3 regions of the Nocardia sp. NPDC052254 genome follow, and region 3 is predicted to be linked to each of the others. Evidence: riboswitches for the same ligand, from Rfam matches in the RefSeq annotation. Region 3 holds a riboswitch; each other region holds the start of a gene.
The links. A riboswitch is a leader RNA that binds a small molecule or an ion and turns the genes downstream of it on or off. The one in region 3 is predicted to bind cobalamin.
Positions count from the first base shown of each region.

Region 1 (7,265 bases), on a different contig from region 3:
GACGGGCGCGGCCGCGCGGGCCTTGGCGACGGCCGCGCGAACCGCCGCTTCGTCGGCGATGGGGTGAGTGGCGAGGACCTCGCCGGTGGCCGGATTCACCGAGGTGAGCTCGGTGGCCGGGGCAGATGCGGATGCCGTCGCCGCGGCGGCGGTGGACTCAGCGGTGGATTCGGTGGTGGACATGATTCGGCGACCCCTATTGAGAGAGTTGTGGCAAGAAGTTCTCACACCCAAGATGTGATGTCAACCGCCTTCAGTTGTCTGTTCTCGTCGCGCGGATACCTCCGAGCTTACGGTCGTCGTCGGTGCGCGATGGCAGCATGGAGACATGTGCGGCAGATATGCGACCACGGCGAATCCGGCGAGGTTGGCGGTCGAACTCGACGCTCTGGACGAGACCGGCGACAGCATCGCCCCGGGGAACGGCACGGCTGCGCGGGCCGGCGAATCCGGCGCGGGTGCGCCTGGTGCGAATTACAACGTCGCACCGACGAACCGGGTACTCACCGTGGTTCGCCGCCACGATCACGATCATCCCGACGACGATCCCGCGCTGCGCATCCGCCGCATGCGATGGGGGTTGGTGCCGGTGTGGGCCAAAGCCGGTGAGCCGGGGGTTCCGGCCAAGGGGAAGCCCCTGTTCAACGCCCGCGCCGATCGGGCCGCAACCGCGCCCTCGTTCCGGGACGCGGTCAAGAAGCGGCGCTGTCTGGTGCCGATGGACGGGTGGTACGAGTGGCTCGCCGAACCGCACCCCACGGGGTCGGGCAAGGCGGTCAAGCAGCCGTACTACATGTCCGATGCCGACGGGCACCGGTTGTACATGGCCGGGTTGTGGTCGGTCTGGCGGGATCCGGAGCACCGGGACATGGCACCACTGCTGTCCTGCACGATCCTGACCACCGACGCGGTCGGTGACCTCACGCGCATTCACGATCGGATGCCGCTGATGATGCCGCGCGCGCAGTGGGACGCGTGGCTCGATCCCGACCATCCGGCACCGGCCGATCTATTGGAAACCCCAGGGGCGCAGCTGGTTTCGTCGATCGTCGCGCGACCGGTCGCACCTCTGGTGAATTCGGTGCGCAACAACGGGCCGCGGTTGCTGGACCCGGCGCCCGGCGCGAGTGGCGAGGAGGCCGGGCAGATCAGCCTGATCTGAACCCCGGCCCCCGGCGCGCTGCGGTGTGGCTAGTCGCATTTCACGGTCGGTGCCGCGATGTTGAGCCCGCATTTCAGCAGGTGCGCGCTCATGTTGATGATGTCGGTGGCGGTGGCTCCGCCCAACTTCTCGGCCCTTTCGGCCCGTGGATCCTTCTCTGTCCGCGGCTCCTTCTCCGGCTTGCCCGGCTGCTCGGCTTCGCCACCACCCAGCGGAAAGTTCGGATTGCGGGCGGGAACCGCTGGGCGGGGTGCCGCATTCGCCGGTGCGGTGGTGAGCAGACCGGCTCCCAGCGGGAGAAGTGCGGCGCCGGTGGCCGCGACGATCAGGCTGCGCACGCGCGGACGGTGGGTCATTTCGCATCACATCCTCGGTTCGAAACGAATCGGGGGTAGAACGAACTGCCCGACAAGTAACGCACAGCCGGCGGTGTGGTTCGTGTGATTCCTGTGAATCGCACCCGTGGTTCTGCGTGTCCGGCCGGAGTGTCGCTATCCGTCCTTCTCGGGTGCCACTGCCTCCGGATGTACATCCGTGGCCAGCATCGCCGGGCGCGCGGCCTCGTAATCGTCGACGAAGCGATGGAACAGGATCGCGAACTGCTCGCGGTCGGCGTCGTTCCAGTCGGTCAGGATGCGCCCGATCATCTCGTTGCGCAGGGCGCGCAGGTGCACGGCCATCTCCCGGCCGGCTTCGGTGACGATCAGCACACTGGCGCGGCCGTCGTCGGGGTCGGCCTCGCGACGGAGCAGGCCCCGTTTGACCAGCCCGGCCACCTGCCTGCTGATGGTGGAGGCATCGGAGTACATGGCCTCGGCCAGGGTGCCCGACCGCATCGGCCCATCGCTGAGCAGCCGGAAGATGATGCGATACGCGGAGGTGTCGACCTCGCCATGAGAAGCGGCCGCGACCTGGGCATTCGTTCGCTCTCGGATGCGCCCGAGGCGAATCAGCTGCTGGCCGATCGTGTCGGTCACCTGTTCGCCGTCCATCTCCGCGGCCTCCTGCTGTGCGTCCCCGCCGTGTCACCGGCGGCGACCAACTACTTGCGGCAATCAACTATTTGTATACACAAAGCGGTTGTGATGTGGCGATGTTTCGGACCGCGCCGGCGCCGGCTGCCGGGGGCACCGACGGGTCAGGGGCCCGCGACGGGAGCGGTGACGGCGGTGGTGAGACGGATCAGATCGGCCGGTGCCAGCTCGATCTCGAGCCCGCGACGACCGGCGCTGCACAGCACGCGATCCCAATTCGAGGCGGAATCGTCGATCACCGTCGGTAGTGCACGCCGCTGACCCAATGGTGACACTCCGCCCAGGACATAGCCGGTGATGCGTTGTGCCTTGACCTTGTCGGCCATCGCCGCCCTGGGCGCGCCCAGCGCCGCGGCGGCCGCTTTCAACGACAGCGATCGCGGCACCGGTACCACCGCCACGGCCGCGGCTCCGGTGGACAGTTCGATGACGAGCGTCTTGAAGATCTGCTCGGCGCTGACACCCACCCGCTCCGACAACGCCGCGACCGCCTCGTCGCCGTAGTTGTCGCTGCGCGGATCGTGCGGATACGAATGCACCACATGGGGGACCCGGGCACGGATCAGCGCTCCGATCGCGGGTGTGGATGCGGCCATGCCGGCCACCGTACCGATGTCCGTTTCCACCCGGCAAACGGGATTTCTGCCTGTCGGCGGGGTCGGCCGGGAACACAGCGGGCGCTTGCCATGTTGAACTGTTCCGCCAGCACGGAGCGGTTGTCAGCACAACCGCACGCGACCCAGACAGCTCGAAGGAGAAGCCGGTGACCGTCCTCGTCGACGAACGCCCGGTAACGATCGGCGACTCGCACGCGTACTCGCTGATCGACATCGTGACCCCGGACACCGGGTTCGGCCGGCATCCCGCGCGCGCGGTAGATTCAACTGCTACGGCGACCGAAGGGACTTCCGTGACGAGCGACGACGAACTGGCGGCCGATCGCCCCCGCGGTGAGAGCGCGGGCGGTTCCCGGCCGGAAGACATCGAGATCCCCGACGACCCGGTGGAAGACGAGGCGACCGCCTCGTCCGATGCCGCCGTAGAGGTCGGGGAATCCACCGTGCGCAGCACTGCCGACGACACCGAACTCGCCCGGCGCTTCGAGCGCGACGCACTTCCGCTGCTGGATCAGCTCTACGGCGCGGCCCTGCGGATGACCCGTAATCCGGCCGATGCCGAGGATCTGGTGCAGGAGACCTTCGCCAAGGCGTACCAGGGCTTCCGGTCGTTCCGGGAGGGCACCAACCTACGCGCCTGGCTGTATCGAATCCTCACCAACACCTACATCAACTCCTACCGCAAGAAGCAGCGCCAGCCCGCGCAGTATCCGACCGACGAGATCACCGACTGGCAGCTCGCCGCCACGGCCGAGCACACGTCCACCGGTCTGCGATCCGCGGAGATGGAGGCGCTCGAGGCCCTGCCCGACGACGACATCAAGGCTGCCCTGCAGTCGCTGCCCGAGGAATTCCGCATGGCGGTGTACTACGCCGACGTGGAGGGCTTCCCCTACAAGGAGATCGCCGACATCATGGGGACTCCGATCGGCACCGTCATGTCCCGGCTGCATCGCGGACGTAAGCAGCTCAAGGGGCTGCTGGCCGATGTCGCACACGAGCGGGGGTTCGACCGGAACCGACCGGGCAACGGCGCGCGTCAGGAGGTAACCCAGTGAGCAACAGTGGGCACGAGCACGACGATCGGGGCGCTGGGGACGGAATGGAGCTGGACTGTTCGGCGGTGCTCACCGACGTGTGGCTCATGCTCGACGGCGAATGCGACGATGCCACCCGGGCGCGTCTGCAGCACCACATGGACCATTGCTCTCCATGTATCGAGGCCTACGGCCTGGAGGAGAAGCTCAAGCGGCTGCTCAGCCGCAAATGCGGTGGTGACCGGGCTCCCGAATCACTGCGTGAGCGGCTCACCCTTGAGATCCGGCAGGCGGTCACGATCACCGAGACCCGGGTCGAACCGGAGCGCTGAGCACACACTCATGAAAGCCGAATGCGGCATGCCATCCATCGATGACATGCCGCATTCGGCGTTTATCGCACGGCGCGACGGCTCAGGAGTTCGGCCGCTTGCCGTGGTTGGCCGCATTCTTGCGGCGGCTGCGCTTCTTACGCCCACGCTTACCCATCGGTATCTCCCTTCTGGCCCCTGGACGGGGATCAACCCGCCTCAGGTGCGAGTTCCGGGAGAAAAGGTTACATGCGGCCGGGCCGGACGCCGCAATCGGCCGTCTCGCCAGGTACCGCTCGTCAAGGATCGGATCGCGCCGCGGCGGGCGTGACCGGAGCCGCGGACGGCCCGGCGGAAGTGCGGTTTTCGAACGAGTCCACCCCGGTGGATTGACCTCGGCATTCGCGTTCTCTTATGGTGATACGAGCGATGAGTAGAGGAACCCGGTGAGATTCCGGGACGGTCGCGCCGCCGTGTGGAGTTTGTCGGAACTTCGAGTCGGACCCTTGATCGTCGCCGGTAGTAGTGCCCGGGGACGCGATATCCCCGTCAGGTGAGGAGAAGTTCATGGCCACGTCGTATGCACCTCAGGCCGGTATCCGGCCGGTGTCGCTGTCCATCCCGACCACGGCGTTGTGGCTGGCGGGAACGACCATCCTCGCGCTGCTGGCGTACTACTTCATCGGTGTGGATCAGGGCGCGGTGTCGATCTTCGGCAGCGATATGCATGTCCACGAATTCGTGCACGACGCACGTCATTTCCTCGGTTTCCCCTGCCACTGAGCACGCGGGTTTCACCGCCGGACGGCGAACCATCCGTCGGAGCTTGCCGGAGCTTCCTGGGATATTCGGTATTCGTCTGTGCCGGAAAACATTCAGTCATCGACACCGCGACCGGTGTGATCGCGGCATCCTCGGATGCCGCCGCAACGCCGCACAGTGGTCGATGAGGTGAGCTCGGCGCGCGGCTGTCGCCGTGCCGAGCCGACCGCCTCGACAGGCGGTCCGCAGCACCTCGCGTTGTCGTTCGTCTCATGACCGCGCCCGCATGAGCGGGACGGTCCCCTCGTCGTGCCGGCATCTGGAGAAGTCATGCCCTGCACGTCGCGATCGCCGCCGACGGTATCCACGGCGACCACGAGAGTCGCTGTCCACCAGGCCATTCCGATCGATCACCAAGGAAATCCCATGAAGACCAGGACCTCACTCGTTCTCGGCTCCGCGCTGACCATCGCGGCACTGACCGTCGCCGGTGGTACCGCGAATGCCGATGCCCCGGCGGCCCCGCAGGAACGGCCCGGCTCGACCGTGAGCACCGATGTGCTGCCCGGGATCCACTACACGGCCAATGTGGTCGACCACTCGGTGGTGCTGCGGACCGACGGCGGCCGGCTCAACGTGCGCGGCAACCAATTCGAAATCCTCGACGACAACGGCAATCTCGTCGCCGGCCTGCCGCTGACCTACAAGCACGATCAGCGGGACTGGCCGATCGCGGCGCAGGTCGACGGCCGGACCGCGGTGCTGACGCCCAGCACGAATCCGGCCGAGGCGGTCGCCTCGACGACACCGGATCTGACTCCGATCGATGATCAGGCCGACTTCAACGACGCCCTCGGTGTGGCGGCCAACCAGATCGGTCTCGCGACCGGTCTGGGTGTGCTCGTCGGAACCGCCATCGGCCTGGTCGGTGGTTGTGTGGCCGGTGCGCTGGTCGGCACCGCGCTGATGCCCCCGATCTTCTTCGCCGGTGCACCGGGCGGCTGCCTCGCGGGCGGCTCCGCCGGTGCCGCGCTCGGCGCCGCGGCGGGGACCATCATCCTGGGGGTTCCGGTCGCGGTGATCAGCGGGATCCAGTTCTTCGACACACTGAACAAGCCGAAGAACTAGCCCGTCACACCTCGGGTTCCTGCAGCCGGCGGAAGCCGTGGTCGTGGAAGACCAGCGGCCGCCCGCCCGCGCGAGTGGCTGTTCGATGGATGCCGAGGATGACCACCAGATGGTCACCGGCGTCCACGATGCTGTGCACCGAGCCCTCGACCCAGCAGGTTGCGCTGTCGATGAAGACGGCGTCCCGATCGCCGCGATGTACTCGCAGGTCCCGGAAGCGTTCGCCGCCGGGACCTGCGAGTGCCCGGGCCGCGGCGTGCTGGTCCGCGCCGAGCAGGCTCAGGCCCAGGCGCTCGGCGGTGGACAACTGCGGCCACGTCGTCGACGTGCGCTGCACGCAGAACAGCATCAGCGGCGGGTCCAGGGACACCGGCACCATGGTGCTGACCGCGAAACCGCAGGGCGCGTCGTCGATGTCGGCACATACCGCGACGACCCCGGCGGGGAAGGTCGCGAACATGTGCCGCAGCGCCAGTCCGTCGGTGCGTTCCTCGAGTAATTCGAGCATGGTCGTGCCTCGCCGGATCAGCCGCGAGCGGAAACGAGCGCCGCGCGGGCCAGTGTCGCCTCCGCCATCTTCACGTGTGCGGCGTCGACCAGTACGCCCTCGACGCCGACGGCGCCGCGTCCCCGCGCCTCGGCCGCGCGGTAGGCGGCGAGATTACGCTCGGCCAGCGCGATGTCGTCCGCGGTGGGCGCGTAGATCCGATTGGCGACGGGCACCTGATCGGGGTGGATCGCCCACTTTCCGGTATAGCCGAGCAGCGCCGACCGCCCGGCATCACGTTCGTAGCCGGTGAGGTTGCGATAGTCGGGATAGGGGGAGTCCAGGGCGTCGATCCCCGCGATCCGGGCGGCCACCAGCACCTTGTTCCGCGCGTAGTGCCAGAAGTCGCCCGGATAGTCACCCAGGGGCTCGAAATTGGTGTCCACCCGCGCACCCTGGGACAGCGAGAAGTCGCCGACACCGAAGATCAGCGCGTCGACCCGATCGCTCGCGACGGCGATGGCCTCGGCGTTCGCCAGCCCCTCGACCTCTTCGATCAGGACCTCCAGCCGGATGCGCCGGGACAGGCCGAGTTTGGTCTCCAGCTGGGTCAGCAGCATGTCCACCCACCAGACGTCGCGCGCCGTGCGCGCCTTCGGGACGACGATGGTCTCGAGCTTGTTCCCGGCCCTGGTGACGACCTCGATGATGTCGTCGTGACACCAGG
Region 1 is NZ_JBFAUW010000007.1:169,358-176,622, forward strand. It holds gene AB0L57_RS19570 (aldehyde dehydrogenase family protein) at 1-183, opposite strand, end outside; gene AB0L57_RS19575 (SOS response-associated peptidase) at 329-1,162, shown strand; gene AB0L57_RS19580 (hypothetical protein) at 1,192-1,518, opposite strand; gene AB0L57_RS19585 (MarR family transcriptional regulator) at 1,654-2,154, opposite strand; gene AB0L57_RS19590 (aminoacyl-tRNA deacylase) at 2,301-2,801, opposite strand; gene AB0L57_RS19595 (sigma-70 family RNA polymerase sigma factor) at 3,257-3,871, shown strand; gene rsrA (mycothiol system anti-sigma-R factor) at 3,916-4,182, shown strand; adenosylcobalamin (AdoCbl) riboswitch at 4,572-4,720, shown strand; gene AB0L57_RS19605 (CbtB-domain containing protein) at 4,729-4,944, shown strand; gene AB0L57_RS19610 (hypothetical protein) at 5,350-6,051, shown strand; gene AB0L57_RS19615 (flavin reductase family protein) at 6,056-6,559, opposite strand; gene AB0L57_RS19620 (CoA ester lyase) at 6,577-7,265, opposite strand, start outside.
Region 1: another riboswitch for cobalamin. It lies ahead of AB0L57_RS19605 (CbtB-domain containing protein); the one in region 3 lies ahead of metE (5-methyltetrahydropteroyltriglutamate--homocysteine S-methyltransferase).

Region 2 (7,265 bases), on a different contig from region 3:
CGCCCGCCCGCCGGACAGATGGTCCAGGGTGGAGAAGGTGCGCGCCACATGGAAGGGCTGGTAGTAGGTGGTGGAATAGGTTGCGCCCAAACCGATTCGGGAAGTGGCCTGGGACAACACGCCCAGGACCGCACCCAGATCCAGTTTCACCGGGCGGGCGCCGTGCCGGACCGCCTCGCCGACGCTGCCGCCGTAGATGCCCGGCATCGCCAGCCGGTCGTCGAAGAACATGAGGTCGAAACAGCCTTCTTCGAGCTGCCGGCCGATCTTCGCGTAGTAGGAGGCATCGAGATAACCGTGCTCGGTTGCCGGGTGTCGCCAGGAGCCCGCGTAGACCGAAGTGTTTCCCGCTTGCATGAAGGCGACCAGTGCCATGGTGTCGTCGCGCCGCTGAGCCATGGTTAGAAATCTAACATCTGATATATCAGATTTCAAACTTGGTATTGCCGCGCTGCTAGGCTCCCTGACCATGGCGGGTGTGGATATCTCGGGAACCGTGCGTGAGCGGGCCGCGCGTGAACTACGCGACCGCATCCTCACCGGAGTGCTGCCGGCCGGGGCGCGGATCGATCTCGACGCCATCACCGAGGAGTTCGCGACCAGTCGCACCCCGGTGCGAGAAGCGTTGCTGGAGTTGTCGTTCGAGGGGCTCGTGCGGGTCGCGCCGCGCAGCGGGATCACCGTGCTCGGGATCGGCGCCGCCGATATCAGCGACAGTTTCACCCTGCTCGGTGTGCTCACCGGTCAGGCCGCGGCGTGGGCGGCGCAACGTGCCACGGCCGAGGAGTTGGAGAACCTGCGCACCCTCGCGGCCGATGTCGAACGCCTGTCCGGCGACGATCGCATCGGGGAGGCCAACTGGCACTTCCACCAGGAGATCCACCGCGCCGCGCACTCGCCTCGGTTACTGGCCCAGATCAAGCTGGCGTCGCGGGTGGTGCCGTCGAATTTCCTGCGCATGTTCCCGGACCACGAACAGCACGCCCTGCACGAGCACACCCAACTGCTCGACACCCTCGCCGCCCACGATGCCGAACAAGCCCGAGCCCTCGCCGAACGGCATGTGCTCGATGCGGGGGAGTCGCTCGTCGGCTGGTTGCGGCAGCGCGAGTCGGCGGCCGATCAGCCGAGCAGTTTCCAGTCCTCGAGGCCCTCGTAGAGCGGGAGGTCCAGAGCCAGTTTGGAGACCCGTGCGCGCAGTGCGTCGAGGTCGGCGTTGCCGGCCAGGGCGGTGGCGATGATGTCGGACACCTCGGTGAACTCGGTGTCGCCGAAGCCGCGGGTGGCCAGTGCGGCGGTGCCGATACGCAGGCCGGAGGTGACCATCGGCGGGCGCGGGTCGAACGGAACGGCGTTGCGGTTCACCGTGATTCCGACCTCGTGCAACAGATCCTCACCCTGCTGACCATCCAGAACGGAGTTACGCAGGTCGACCAGCACCAGGTGCACATCCGTTCCGCCGGTGAGCACGGTGATTCCGCGATCGCGGACGTCGGCGGCGGTGAGCCGCTCGGCCAGGATCTTCGCACCGCGCAGCGTGCGCTCCTGCCGGTCACGGAATTCCTCGGTGCCGGCGATCTTGAACGCGGCGGCCTTCGCGGCGATCACATGCATCAGCGGACCGCCCTGCTGCCCCGGGAACACCGCGCTGTTGAGCTTCTTGCCGAACTCCTGCTTGGCCAGGATCAGACCCGAGCGGGGACCACCGAGAGTCTTGTGCACGGTCGAGGAGACGATGTCGGCGTGCGGGACGGGTGAGGGGTGCAGCCCGGCGGCGACCAGACCGGCGAAGTGCGCCATGTCGACCCACAGGTAAGCGTCGATCTCGTCGGCGATCTCGCGGAAGGCCGCGAAGTCCTGGTGCCGGGGATAGGCCGACCAGCCGGCCACGATCACCTTGGGTTGTACCTCGTGGGCCTGTTTGCGCACCTGATCCATATCGATGCGATGGTCCTGTTCGGAAACGCCGTACGAATGGACCTCGTAGAGTTTGCCGGAGAAGTTCAGGCGCATGCCGTGGGTGAGGTGACCACCATGGGCGAGGTCGAGACCGAGGAGCTTCTCACCCGGGTTCATCAGCGACATGAGTACCGCGGCGTTGGCCTGCGCACCCGAATGCGGTTGCACGTTGGCGAATTCGGCGCCGAACAACTCCTTGACCCGATTACGCGCCAGATCCTCGACCACATCGACATGCTCGCAACCACCGTAATAGCGGCGACCCGGATACCCTTCGGCGTACTTGTTGGTCAGCACACTGCCCTGCGCCTGCAGCACCGCGCGCGGCACGAAATTCTCCGACGCGATCATCTCGAGGGTGTCGCGCTCACGGGCGAGCTCGCCCGCCATCGCGGCAGCCAGCTCCGGATCGAGCTCGACAAGCGACAGGTTGTCGAGCGAAGAGGTACGGGCAGTGGAAGCGACCATGATGAACTCCGTCGGCTGGCAAGGGACAGCCACCGCCCTACTGAGCACACCCCGATCCACCTCGCTCCGGGGACACCGGTGCGAACGGCAGGTGACGCGCCCGATCCACGAGGCGGCGACCGCCGGATGCGGCGCATCCGGCACAACGGGCAGGTCTTCGGACTCGCGGGCACCGGACCAGAATCGGGCCGACCTACTGACCGTCGCTTCCCGGATGCGCGCATCCAGTGCTCGTGACGGCGTTCGTTCCTGCTCACCGCTGCGGGACAGTCCCGGAATTCCACCGGGTTCCCTCTTCACCCCACGTCGGCACACCGTGTGCCGCGTGTGGCTTCGACGCCGATGACCGAGCGGGGGCTCCCGGCACCGTGATCATGGCGAACCAGCTGCGCGGGCAGCATACTGCGCCGTCCGGCGCGACGGCACACCCGGGGTTTCGACCGGCTCCTGAAAAGGACTTCAGCTCACTTCAGGAGCCATTCAGGCGCATCTTGCGATTCTTGCCGCTGTCGGACAACAGACAGCGACGAGAGGGGCGTACATGAACTCGACGGTGCGAATCGGCGGGCAGCTCTACCGACTGATCGGCAAGTCCCGGCTGTCGGTGCTGTCGCGCGCCTGCTACGGCAAGCATCGTTTCACCGTGGAGCGTGTCTGCGACGGTTCGCTGTGGGAGGCGTTCGGCGCCCGGCTCACTCCGGGCTCGGAGCTGGTGCGCCGTCGCGACGACGCGGGAGCTCGCTGGAGTGTCAACAGCTAACCGGCGGTGATGAATTCGGCGCACCGTTCGCCGATCATGTACGAGGGCGCGTTGGTGTTGCCGCCGGTGACGCTGGGCATGATCGAGGCATCGGCCACCCGCAGGCCCTCGATACCGCGGACCCGCAGCTGCGGGTCCACCACCGCGCGTTCGTCGACTCCCATCCGGCAGGTGCCGACCGGGTGATACACCGAATGCACCCGGGTCGGCAGCTCCCGGCGCAGTGCCGTCTCGTCGAAGTAGTCCGGACCGGGAGCGAGCTCCTCGACCACATCACCCGCGATGGCCTTGTGCGCCATGATCTCCCGGATCATCCGCATACCCTCGATGAGGAATTCGGTGTCGGCGGGATCGGTGAGATAGCCGGGGTCGATGAGCGGGGAATCCAGCGGATCCGCCGAGGCCAGGGTCAGCTCACCGCGACTCTTGGGATAGATCAGGGTGGGGAAGATGGTCAGCGCCGCGCGGCGGTCCACGGTGTGCAGTGTGTCCTCGTCCTGATTCGGCGTCGGATATCCCCATGGCAGGGTGTGGATCTGCATGTCCGGAACATCGTGGGCGAAGGAGGTTTTCACGAATCCGACCATCTCGAACATGGTCCGTCCGAACCAGCTGCTGCCCGGCCGATACAGCTCGCGCAGGACGGCCGGGGCGAAATGTGTGGGCGTGCTGCGGTGTACGGCGTTCTTGGAGATGAACGTCATCGGCACGAACAGGTGGTCGTGCAGGTTCTGTCCGACCGGCAGATCCGCGTGCACCTCGATACCGAGTTCACGCAACTTCGCGGCCGGGCCGATTCCGGACAGCATCAGAATCTGCGGCGACCCCACGACGCCGCCGGAAACGATCACTTCCTTGCCTGCGCGGATCTGGTACCGGCCCTGCCTGCCGATCACCTCCACGCCGGTGGCCCGGCCGCCGGTGACGACGACGCGCGCGACGTGCGTGTCGGTCACCACCGTCAGATTCTTATTCGGTCGGTTGGTGAGATAGCCGCGGGAAGAGCTGTAGCGCAGCCCGTTACGCACACTCTGCTGGAAGGTGCTGATGCCTTCCTGGGATTCACCGTTGTAGTCCGCGATCTCCGGCACCCCGAGCGTCTCGGTGGCGGCCTGCGTGAACTGCCGGGCGATGGGGGTCAGGTGCTGCTGCCGGGTGACCTCGATCGGCCCGCCGGCCCCGCGCAGTTCGCCGGCCCCGTCCTCCCAGTTCTCGAGCCGCTTGTAGGCCGGCAGCACCTCGTCGTAGCTCCAGCCCGCACAGCCCTCGGCGGCCCAGGAATCGAAGTTGGCCTTGTTGCCCCGCACGAACAGCATGCCGTTGACCGAACTGGATCCGCCCAGCACCTTGCCCCGGGTCATCGGAATCCTGCGATCGTGCGCGTGCTTCTGCGGGGTGGAGTACTGCTTCCAGGTGACGCGCTTCTTCAGCTGCGGCACCGTGTGCACCATCGCGATCGATCCCGGCATGGTGACCAGCCGGGTGTTGTCCCTGCGCCCGGCCTCCAGCAGGATCACGCTCGCCCCGGATTCCGCCAGCCGGCCGGCGACGATCGCGCCGGCGCTGCCCGCGCCGACGACGACGTAGTCGGCCTCGGTCGCGCTGCCGCGTCCGGACGCTCCGACGGATTTTTCGCTCATAGCTCACGCACCTCGCCTTGGACAACTGTCTGGACAGTACTCTTGGCGATTGCGCGCGGCAAGGGGTGATCGGTGGCCGCGTGGCTCCCGGAGTGGGCGACTCGGCTCAGCGGTAGCCGCGTTCGATCAGATACTTTGCGCCCGAATCGAATCCCGCCGGGCTGAGCAGTTCGAAGTCGAAGGCGTCGGCGAGACGATTGGTGATGTCGAAGGCGGCGCAGACCGCCAGCGCGTCCTCGATGCCGGCCGGGGAGACGCCCGTGGCCAGTACCGCGCGCATGTCGTCGGCGGTCACCGCGGCGCCCCTGGTGAGCCTGCCCAGTAGATGTAGCGTGGCTCGCAGGCCGTCCGGGATCGGTGCGGAATCCGGATCACTCAGTGCCGCGGAGACTTTCGCATCGTCGGCGTAGGCCATACGAGCCGTCGCGGTGTGCGCGCCGATGCAGAAGGCACACTGGTTGACCTGGGATACGTAGGCTGCCATGAGTTCTCGATCCGCGACCGACCACTCCGATGGACCGCGCATCGCCTCATGGGTGAACTTCTTGGCGTGGGAGCCATAGAAATCGGGCCGGTAGAAGGTCAGTTTCGCGGCGTCGGGCAGCTGCTGCCCGGTGAGCAGGCGGATGATCCGGAACAGGATCTTGGTGCCGGGGCGGTAACCGTGGTTCAGGATTCCGGGACGCATCAGCCGTCCGCCTTCCCGCCGGTGGCCTCGGCCAAGGCCGCGAGTCCCGACTCGTACATGCGTGACGAGTGCCCGACAGCGGCGGCTGTCACCAGCTCGAACAGCTGATCCTCGTCGAAACCGGCGGCGCCGGCCGTGGCGAAGTCCGCGTCGGTGATCTCGGCGGGCCGGCTGACGACCTTGTCGATCAAGGGGCGCAGGGCTGGTGGAAGGTCGGCATTGCGGAAGGTGCGATCGCGCAGCTCCGCCGAGACGGCGCCCTTGCCGGTGCGGATGCGATCCGCCAGTTCTCGGTACCTCGATTGCTTTTCGTTCGGCACGACGGCCTCCGTCTCTCGTGCGCCGATCGGTGGCGTTCGGTCATCATGACCATGGGCGTTCCCGGGCGCGGCCGGTTTCACATGAGCTCGACCTCGTCGAAGGCGACGGTCATGGCGTGGCGGCGCTCGCGCAGCACATTCCCTTCGCGGTGTACCACTCCTTCGCTGAATTCCAGGCGCAGCGTGGCCCGGCGCAGATCGACCTCGCGTACGACTCCGCAGATGCCGCTGAACGGGCCGCGCGGAAATATGACGACGTCACCCGGTCCGAACGCGCTGGAGCTCATGGCGTCAGACTAATCGGCGCCGGGCTCCTCGGCCGGGTTCGGCGCGGGGTCATCGGGTACCACGACGAGACCGATGACGTGCCGGGTCCGGCCGTCGCCGGGACGGGAGTGAGCGCGGCGGGGGAGCACGGCCTGTTTCGGCACGACGAGATTCGACCTCTGGGCGCGAGTGTTATCCGCTCTTCCTCAGATGTGTGATCTCGTTGCCCCACACCGAATGTGCGCCCGCATCACCGACGCGATAGATCTGGATGATCGATGCGATGCCGACGACGACGGCGAGTATCGCGACGGCCACCCGGGCGAGGGTGGCGGGGTTCGGGCGGCGTTGTTCGGCGAGTCGCAAGGCCGTCAGGAGTACGGCGACCACGAGCAGCGCGATGGCGAAGTACAGCATCGTGCCGCCACGGTCGGCGTGTTCGCGCAGCGTCGGCGACGGATTCTTGCGCAGGTCGTAGAGCCACTCGCCGGCATCGATGGTGATCGGTGTCAGGGCCATGGTGATCGCCGCGAGGATCAGGGTCAGCCACAGCAGTGCGCCGCGTCGTGCGGCGGGCCACAGTGCGCACACGATCTCGAGTACGGCGGTCAGGGGGACGAGGACGACCACGAAATGTACGAGCAGTACGTGCGCGGGAAGACCGTTGATTTCGTCCATCACACTCCTCGGCGAATCGGGACGATCGGGCGACGCAGCCCGGTCACCGCGGTGTGGGTCGATCGTATCGCCGCGGATCACGCTCGACCGGAGCCTCGGCTGCGAGTTCCCTGGGAATCGCGACGTCGCACGGAATACGATCACCGCTGGTGAGTCGCATGCATGACGTCTCGGTCACATCGACACGGACGCGTTACGGGCCGCCGCCGTTGCGTTCGGCGCGGGTGTGCGGCCGGCCCGGCGGAGATCCCCCGATGACGTGAGCCCCGCCGGCGCCACGGCCTACCGCGTGCCCCGGGGCTCTCGGAAGCGAAGTTCGGCAACGGTGTCGAGATCGATCCCGTGGCGGGCGTAGATCTTGATCGTGTTTTCTCCGGTGAGCTCGGATTCGGTGTAGCCGAGCAGCTCGGCGACCCGGATGACCTCCGCTGTCGTCGGTGCTTCGATCTCCAGGTACGGCGGAATCAGCGGCCAGTTGTCGATTT
Region 2 is NZ_JBFAUW010000007.1:179,078-186,342, forward strand. It holds gene AB0L57_RS19630 (LLM class flavin-dependent oxidoreductase) at 1-399, opposite strand, end outside; gene AB0L57_RS19635 (GntR family transcriptional regulator) at 470-1,159, shown strand; gene glyA (serine hydroxymethyltransferase) at 1,123-2,427, opposite strand; cobalamin riboswitch at 2,558-2,760, opposite strand; gene AB0L57_RS19645 (hypothetical protein) at 2,969-3,187, shown strand; gene AB0L57_RS19650 (GMC family oxidoreductase N-terminal domain-containing protein) at 3,184-4,827, opposite strand; gene AB0L57_RS19655 (carboxymuconolactone decarboxylase family protein) at 4,934-5,515, opposite strand; gene AB0L57_RS19660 (hypothetical protein) at 5,515-5,835, opposite strand; gene AB0L57_RS19665 (hypothetical protein) at 5,913-6,122, opposite strand; gene AB0L57_RS19670 (DUF2231 domain-containing protein) at 6,295-6,780, opposite strand; gene AB0L57_RS19675 (CYTH domain-containing protein) at 7,063-7,265, opposite strand, start outside.
Region 2: another riboswitch for cobalamin. It lies ahead of glyA (serine hydroxymethyltransferase); the one in region 3 lies ahead of metE (5-methyltetrahydropteroyltriglutamate--homocysteine S-methyltransferase).

Region 3 (7,265 bases):
GTCGTGGGTGTGCACGTGCACCGGCAGATCGAAGTTACTGCGCAGGGCCGTGACCAGGGTGTGCGCTGCGGGAGCCCGCAGCAGTCCGGCCATGTCCTTGATACCGATGACGTGTGCCCCGGCCTCGACGATCTGCTCGGCCAGCTTCAGGTAGTAGTCGAGGGTGTAGAGGTTCTCGTCCGGGTTCGACAGGTCACCGGTGTAGGACAGCGCGACTTCGGCCACCGCCGTACCGGTTTCGCGGACCGCGTCGATCGCGGGACGCATCTGGTCGACATTGTTGAGTGCGTCGAAGATCCGGAAGATATCAATGCCCGTATCGGTGGCCTCTTGCACGAACGCGCGGGTCACCTGTTCCGGATACGGGGTGTAGCCGACGGTGTTGCGGCCACGCAGCAGCATCTGCAGGCAGATGTTCGGGATCGCCTCCCGCAACGCGGCAAGGCGCTCCCAGGGATCTTCGTACAGGAACCGAAGCGCCACATCGTAGGTCGCGCCGCCCCAGCACTCCACCGACAGCAACTCCGGCGTCATCCGCGCCACGTGCCCGGCGACCTGCAGCAGGCCGCGAGTCCGCACCCGAGTGGCCAGCAGCGACTGATGCGCGTCACGGAAAGTGGTGTCGGTGACCCCGACCGCGTCGCGCTCGCGCAGCCAGCGAGCGAAACCCTCGGGTCCCAGGGTCAGCAGACGCTGACGGGTGCCGTCCGGCGGCGCGGCGCTCAGATCGATCGCGGGCAGTTTGTCGTGCGGATACACCGCCGTCCGCCGTTCTCCGTGCGGCTTGTTCACCGTCACATCCGCCAGATAGCGCAGGATGCGGGTGCCGCGGTCGGCGGATCCACGCTGGGTCAGCAGCTGTGGCCGCTCGCCGATGAACGAGGTGGTGATCCGCCCCGCCCGGAAATCCGGATCGTCGAGGACGGCCTGCAGGAACGGAATATTGGTGGCCACGCCGCGAATCCGGAACTCCGCCACCGCACGCCGGGCCCGCGCCACGGCCTGGTCGAAGTCGCGGCCGCGGCAGGTCAGCTTCACCAGCATCGAGTCGAAGTGCGCGCCCACCTCCGCACCCAGATTCGCGCCGCCGTCGAGCCGGATACCACCACCGCCCGGACTGCGGTAGGCGGTGATGCGGCCGGTGTCGGGCCGGAAGCCGTTGGCCGGATCCTCGGTGGTGATCCGGCACTGCAGCGCCGCACCGTGAATCGAGACGCTGTCCTGGCTCAGGCCCAGATCGGTCAGGGTCTCTCCGGCGGCGATGCGCAGCTGTGACTGCACGAGATCGACATCGGTGATCTCCTCGGTCACCGTGTGCTCGACCTGGATACGCGGATTCATCTCGATGAACACATGCTGTCCGCGCTCGTCGAGCAGGAATTCCACGGTGCCCGCACAGGAGTAACCGATCTGGCGGGCGAAGGCCACCGCGTCCGCGCAGATCCGCTCGCGCAGTGCGGGGTCGAGATTCGGCGCGGGCGCGAGTTCGATCACCTTCTGGTGCCGGCGCTGCAGCGAGCAGTCCCGCTCGAACAGGTGCATCACGTTGCCGTGCTGATCCGCCAGAATCTGGACCTCGATGTGACGCGGATCGATCACCGCCTGCTCGAGGAACACAGTCGGATCACCGAAGGCCGACTCCGCCTCGCGCATCGCGGCCTCGATGGCCTCGCGCAACTGGACCCGATCGGCGACCCGGCGCATACCGCGACCACCACCACCGGCGACCGCCTTGACGAAGACCGGGAACTCCATCGACTCCGATGCCGTCAGCAACTCGGCGACGTCCGCCGAGGGCTCGCTGGAGTTGAGCACCGGCAGACCCGCGGCCCGGGCCGCGGCAATGGCGCGCGCCTTGTTGCCGGTCAGCTCGAGCACCTCGGCCGACGGCCCGATGAAGGTGATTCCCTCCGCCGCGCAGGCGGCGGCCAGATCCGGATTCTCCGACAGGAACCCGTACCCCGGATAGACGGCATCGGCACCGGCCGATTTCGCCGCACTCACGATTTCGGGAATCGACAGATAAGCGCGCACCGGATGTCCGGGCACCCCGATCTGATACGACTCGTCGGCCTTCAGGCGATGCACCGAATTGCGGTCTTCATAGGGGAAAACCGCCACGGTGCCGATGCCCAGCTCGTATGCGGCACGGAAGGCGCGAATGGCGATTTCCCCGCGGTTGGCGACCAGCACTTTGGAGAACATTCGACCAAGGTACCCGGCCGCTGAGCGGGCACGAACAGCGAATACGGCTTCGCAGCCATCCTCACAGAGCGGCCCCGGGAATCTGCGAAGTTGTGTTGTCGCGGCCGTAACATCCGGGCACTCCCGGCGACGACCGATCACTCGCGTGGATTACCCTGGACGGCGCAGCTGGTTCGCTGCCGTCGACGAGTTGGAGCCCCGAGCGTCGCGTGCAGCGTCGACACCGGTCCTCGCGGACCGGCGAAGAGGGAACCCGGTGGGAACCCGGGACTGTCCCGCAGCGGTGAACAGGAACGAACGCCGTCATGAGCACTGGAATCTTCCGGGAAGCGACGGCCAGTAGGCGATATCCGGGGCGCATCTCCGGACCGGTCCCCGACCGATGCCTGTGAGTCCGAAGACCTGCCGGTTGTGCCGGATACGCCGTATCCGGCGGTCACCGCCTCGTGGATCGGGCGGGCGGACCCGGTGGGCCGGACCTCGGTGCGGCCAGGTGTGTGGGCTCCGTCCGTCCTTGCGGCGGTGTCCCGTGACTTCCACTACTGGAGAACACCGTGACCGTCACAGACAATCACCATCCGACCGCGCAACATTTCACCGCGACGGTCCTGGGCCTGCCGCGCATCGGGCCACGGCGCGAGCTCAAACGCGCCATCGAAGGCTATTGGGCCGGGCGGATGGACGCCGCCGAACTGACCTCGGTCGGCCGCACACTGCGCACCGAGGGACTGACCGCCGCTCAGGCCGCCGGGCTCGATTCCGTACCGGTGGGTACCTTCTCCCACTACGACCAGATGCTCGACACCGCTGTCCTGCTGGGCGCGCTGCCCTCGCGAGTCGCCGGCATCGCCGATCCGCTGGATCGCTACTTCGCCGCCGCTCGCGGCGCCGACGGGATCGAACCCCTGGAGATGACCAAGTGGTTCGACACCAACTACCACTATCTGGTCCCCGAGATCGGCCCGGACACCCAGTTCGCACTCGATCCGTCGAAGCTGCTGGCCGAATTGGCCGAGGCCCAGGAACTGGGGGTGAACGCCCGGCCGGTGGTGATCGGCCCGCTGACCTTCCTGGCACTGTCCAAGGGAGTCGACGGGGTCGCGCCGGCGGATCGGCTGGGTGAGCTGATTCCGCTCTACCGCGATCTACTGGGACAGCTGGCCGACGCCGGCGCCGGCTGGGTGCAGATCGACGAGCCCGCACTCGTACGCGATCTGTCCGACGCCGAGGTCCAGACGGTGCGTAGCACCTATGCCGAACTCGCGGCGGCGACACATCGCCCGAAGATCCTGGTGGCCACCTACTTCGGCTCACCGGGCCCCGCTCTGGGCGCACTGGCGGCCACCGAGATCGAGGGTGTCGCACTCGACTTCCGTTCCGGCGCCACGGTTTCCGAGGTGGCGGCGATCCCGGCGCTGGCGGGCAAGCTCGTCGTCGCCGGCGTCGTGGACGGCCGCAACATCTGGCGCACCGATCTGGAGTCGGCGCTCGGCGAACTGGGCACTCTGCTGGGATCGTCCGGGACGCTGGCGGTCTCGTCCTCGAGTTCGCTGCTGCACGTGCCGTATTCGCTGGCCGCCGAACCCGATCTGGATCCGGTCCTGCGGACCTGGCTGGCCTTCGGTGCGGAGAAGATCACCGAGGTCCGGATCCTGGCCGAGGCGATCGGCGCGGGTACCGAGTCCGTCGCCGCCGAGCTCGCCGAGGCACGCGCCGCCATCGAGAGCCGGCGCGCGGATCCGCGACTGCGTAACGAGGCCGTCCGCACCCGCCTGGCCGGCCTCGACGACGGGGACACCGGGCGCGCCCCGGCGGATCGGCGCCGGGAGCTGCAGCGCGAACATCTGCGCCTGCCGCTGCTGCCGACCACCACGATCGGCTCCTACCCGCAGACCACGGCGATCCGTACCGCCCGCGCCGCACTGCGTTCGGGTGAGATCACCGACGCGCAGTATCAGGAACAGATGCGTGCCGAGGTCGCCGATGTCATTGCGCTGCAAGAAGATCTGGGTCTCGATGTGCTCGTGCACGGCGAGCCCGAGCGCAATGACATGGTGCAGTACTTCGCCGAGCAGCTCGACGGCTTCGCCGCGACCCACAACGGGTGGGTGCAGTCCTACGGCACCCGCTGCGTGCGGCCCCCGATCCTCTTCGGCGATGTGGTGCGCACCGCGCCGATGACGGTGGAATGGATCACCTACGCCCAGTCGCTCACGCAGAAGCCGGTCAAGGGCATGCTGACCGGTCCGGTCACCATCCTGGCCTGGTCGTTCGTGCGCGATGATCAGCCGCTGGCCGATACCGCGCGGCAGGTCGCACTGGCGATCCGGGACGAAACCGTCGACCTCGAGGCCGCCGGCATCCGGGTGGTCCAGGTCGACGAGCCCGCGTTGCGAGAACTGCTGCCGCTGCGGCGTGGCGATCAGCAGCAGTACCTGGACTGGGCGGTGACCGCATTCCGCCTGGCCACCAGCGGTGTTCGCGACGACACCCAGATCCACACCCATCTGTGCTACTCCGAATTCGGTGAGATCATCGGCGCCATCGCGGCTTTGGATGCCGATGTCACCTCCGTGGAGGCGGCACGCTCGCACATGGAGATTCTCGACGACCTCAATGCCGTCGGTTACGCCCTGGGGATCGGGCCGGGTGTCTACGACATCCACTCGCCCCGGGTTCCGAGTGTGTCCGAGATCGAGACCTCCCTGCGCGAGGCGATGAAAGCCGTTCCCGCCGAACGGCTGTGGGTCAATCCCGACTGCGGGCTCAAGACCCGCGGCCGCACCGAGGTGGAGGCCTCGCTGCGCAACATGGTGAACGCCGCCCAGCTGGTGCGCTGACCCGTACCGGTCGGCGACCCGGCGCATCCGGGTCGCCGACCGGGCGATCCGGATGCCGGCATCGGGTCAGCAGCGACGCACCGGCCGTGTGCCGGATGATTGCGGGGGCGGCGACACGACCGCGCCGCGCACTTGTTCACGTTCGTCGAATCCCCCGCACTTCGCACAATACGCAGGGCTTATGTAGATCAAATACCCCTGTGCCCAGGGCCCTGGATCGCCCACACCCGGCGAAATTGCAATGATTGCGAAGGTTGGTGGGTACCATCTCCGGCGTGCGCAAGATGTATGCGGGTGCCCGGTTACGGCGGTTGCGCGAAGAACGACGAATGACTCAGGCCGCCCTGGCCAAGTCGTTGGAGCTTTCGCCCAGCTATCTCAATCAGCTCGAACGCGACCAGCGGCCACTCACCATTCCTGTTCTGCTGAAATTGAATTCGACCTTCGATCTGGATGTGCAGTTCTTCGCCGCCGATTCCGATGCCCGGCTGGTGTCGGATCTGCACGAGGTGCTGGTGGAGGCGGCCGGCGGCACGGCGCCCCCCGCGGCCGAGGTGGAGGATCTCGCGACCCGGCTGCCCGAAATCGCCAAGACCATCGTCGCCATGCACCGCAGACTGCGGGCGACCACCGATCAATTCGACCTGCTGTCGTCCAGGGTGGCCACGCCGGCCGGTGCCCCCGGTGTGCCGATGCCCTACGAGGATGTGCGCGACTTCTTCTACGACCACCACAATCACATCCCGCAGCTGGATCTGGCGGCCGAGCGGCTGTTCGACGAGTGCGGGCTGAGTATCGGGTCGATCGATCGGCAGTTGGCTCGGGTCGCCGAGGAACGGGCCGGCGTCACGGTGCTGGTGCGCGGTGACGGCGCGGATCCGGGCGTTCCGAAGCGCCGCTACGACCACGAAACCCGCACTCTCACCCTGGCCCGGCGCCTGCGGCCCGGACAGCGGGCCTTCCAGATCGCCACCACCCTGGCATTCCTGTTGCACGGCCGGCTGCTCGACGAGGTGCTCGACGCCACCCCCTCACTGGTCGGTGAATCGCGCGCACTCGCGCGGGTGGGGCTGGCCAACTACTTCGCGGGTGCGCTGGTCCTGCCGTACGGGCGGTTTCTCCGGTCGGCCGAGGAACTCGCCTACGACATCGATCTGCTGTCGTTGCGTTTCGAGGTCGGCTTCGAAACGGTCTGCCATCGGCTCAGCACCCTGCAGCGGCAGGGGCAGCGCGGTGTGCCGTTCTTCTTCGTCCGCACCGATCGGGCCGGAAACATCTCCAAGCGCCAGTCCGCCACGGCCTTCCACTTCTCGCGTGTGGGCGGCAGCTGCCCGCTGTGGGTGGTGCACGAGGCGTTCTCCCACCCCGGCCGCATCCTCACCCAGGTCGCCGCCATGCCGGACGGGCGCCGCTATCTCTGGATCGCCCGGACCACTCATCCCGGTCAGCAGGGATTCGGCACGGCCACCAAGGAATTCGCGGTCGGTCTCGGCTGCGATATCGAATACGCCGACCAGCTGGTGTATTCGAAGGGCCTGCAGCTCGACGAACCCACGGCGGCGGTACCGATCGGCGCCGGCTGCAAGGTGTGTGAACGCCCGGCCTGTCCGCAGCGGGCATTCCCGCAGATCGGCCGTCCGCTGGCGGTCACCGAGAACACCAGTGTCGATCTGCCCTATCCCCCGGCGGTCCGGTAGTCGGTCAGGATTTGGCCAGATATTCCAGGCGCTCGGAGTCGACGGCCGCGTGCATCATGCTCGCCAGGCCAGGGTGACCCGTCAGGCCCGGATCGGCGTCCACGACCTCGCGCGCCAGAACCTGTGCTGCGGTGATGACTTCGAGATCGTCGAGCAGGGACAGCAGCCTCAGGCTGCGCGCGGTACCCGACTGTGCCGAGCCCAGTACATCGCCCTCGCGGCGCTGACGCAGATCCAGTACGGAGAGTTCGAATCCGTCCAGCGTCGCCGACACCGACTCCAGGCGCGCCATCGCGGTTCCCATCGGGGAGGTCTCGGTGATGAGCAGGCACAGGCCGGGATCCTTACCGCGCCCCACCCGGCCGCGCAGCTGATGCAGCTGGCTGACACCGAAGCGGTCGGCGTCCACGATCACCATCACTGTGGCATTCGGCACGTCGACGCCGACCTCGACGACCGTGGTGCACACCAGGACATCGATGTCGCCGTCGTTGAACGAGCGCATCACCCGATCCTTGTCGTC
Region 3 is NZ_JBFAUW010000003.1:507,383-514,647, reverse strand. It holds gene AB0L57_RS11035 (pyruvate carboxylase) at 1-2,205, opposite strand, end outside; cobalamin riboswitch at 2,413-2,630, shown strand; gene metE (5-methyltetrahydropteroyltriglutamate--homocysteine S-methyltransferase) at 2,760-5,045, shown strand; gene AB0L57_RS11025 (short-chain fatty acyl-CoA regulator family protein) at 5,321-6,742, shown strand; gene recG (ATP-dependent DNA helicase RecG) at 6,747-7,265, opposite strand, start outside.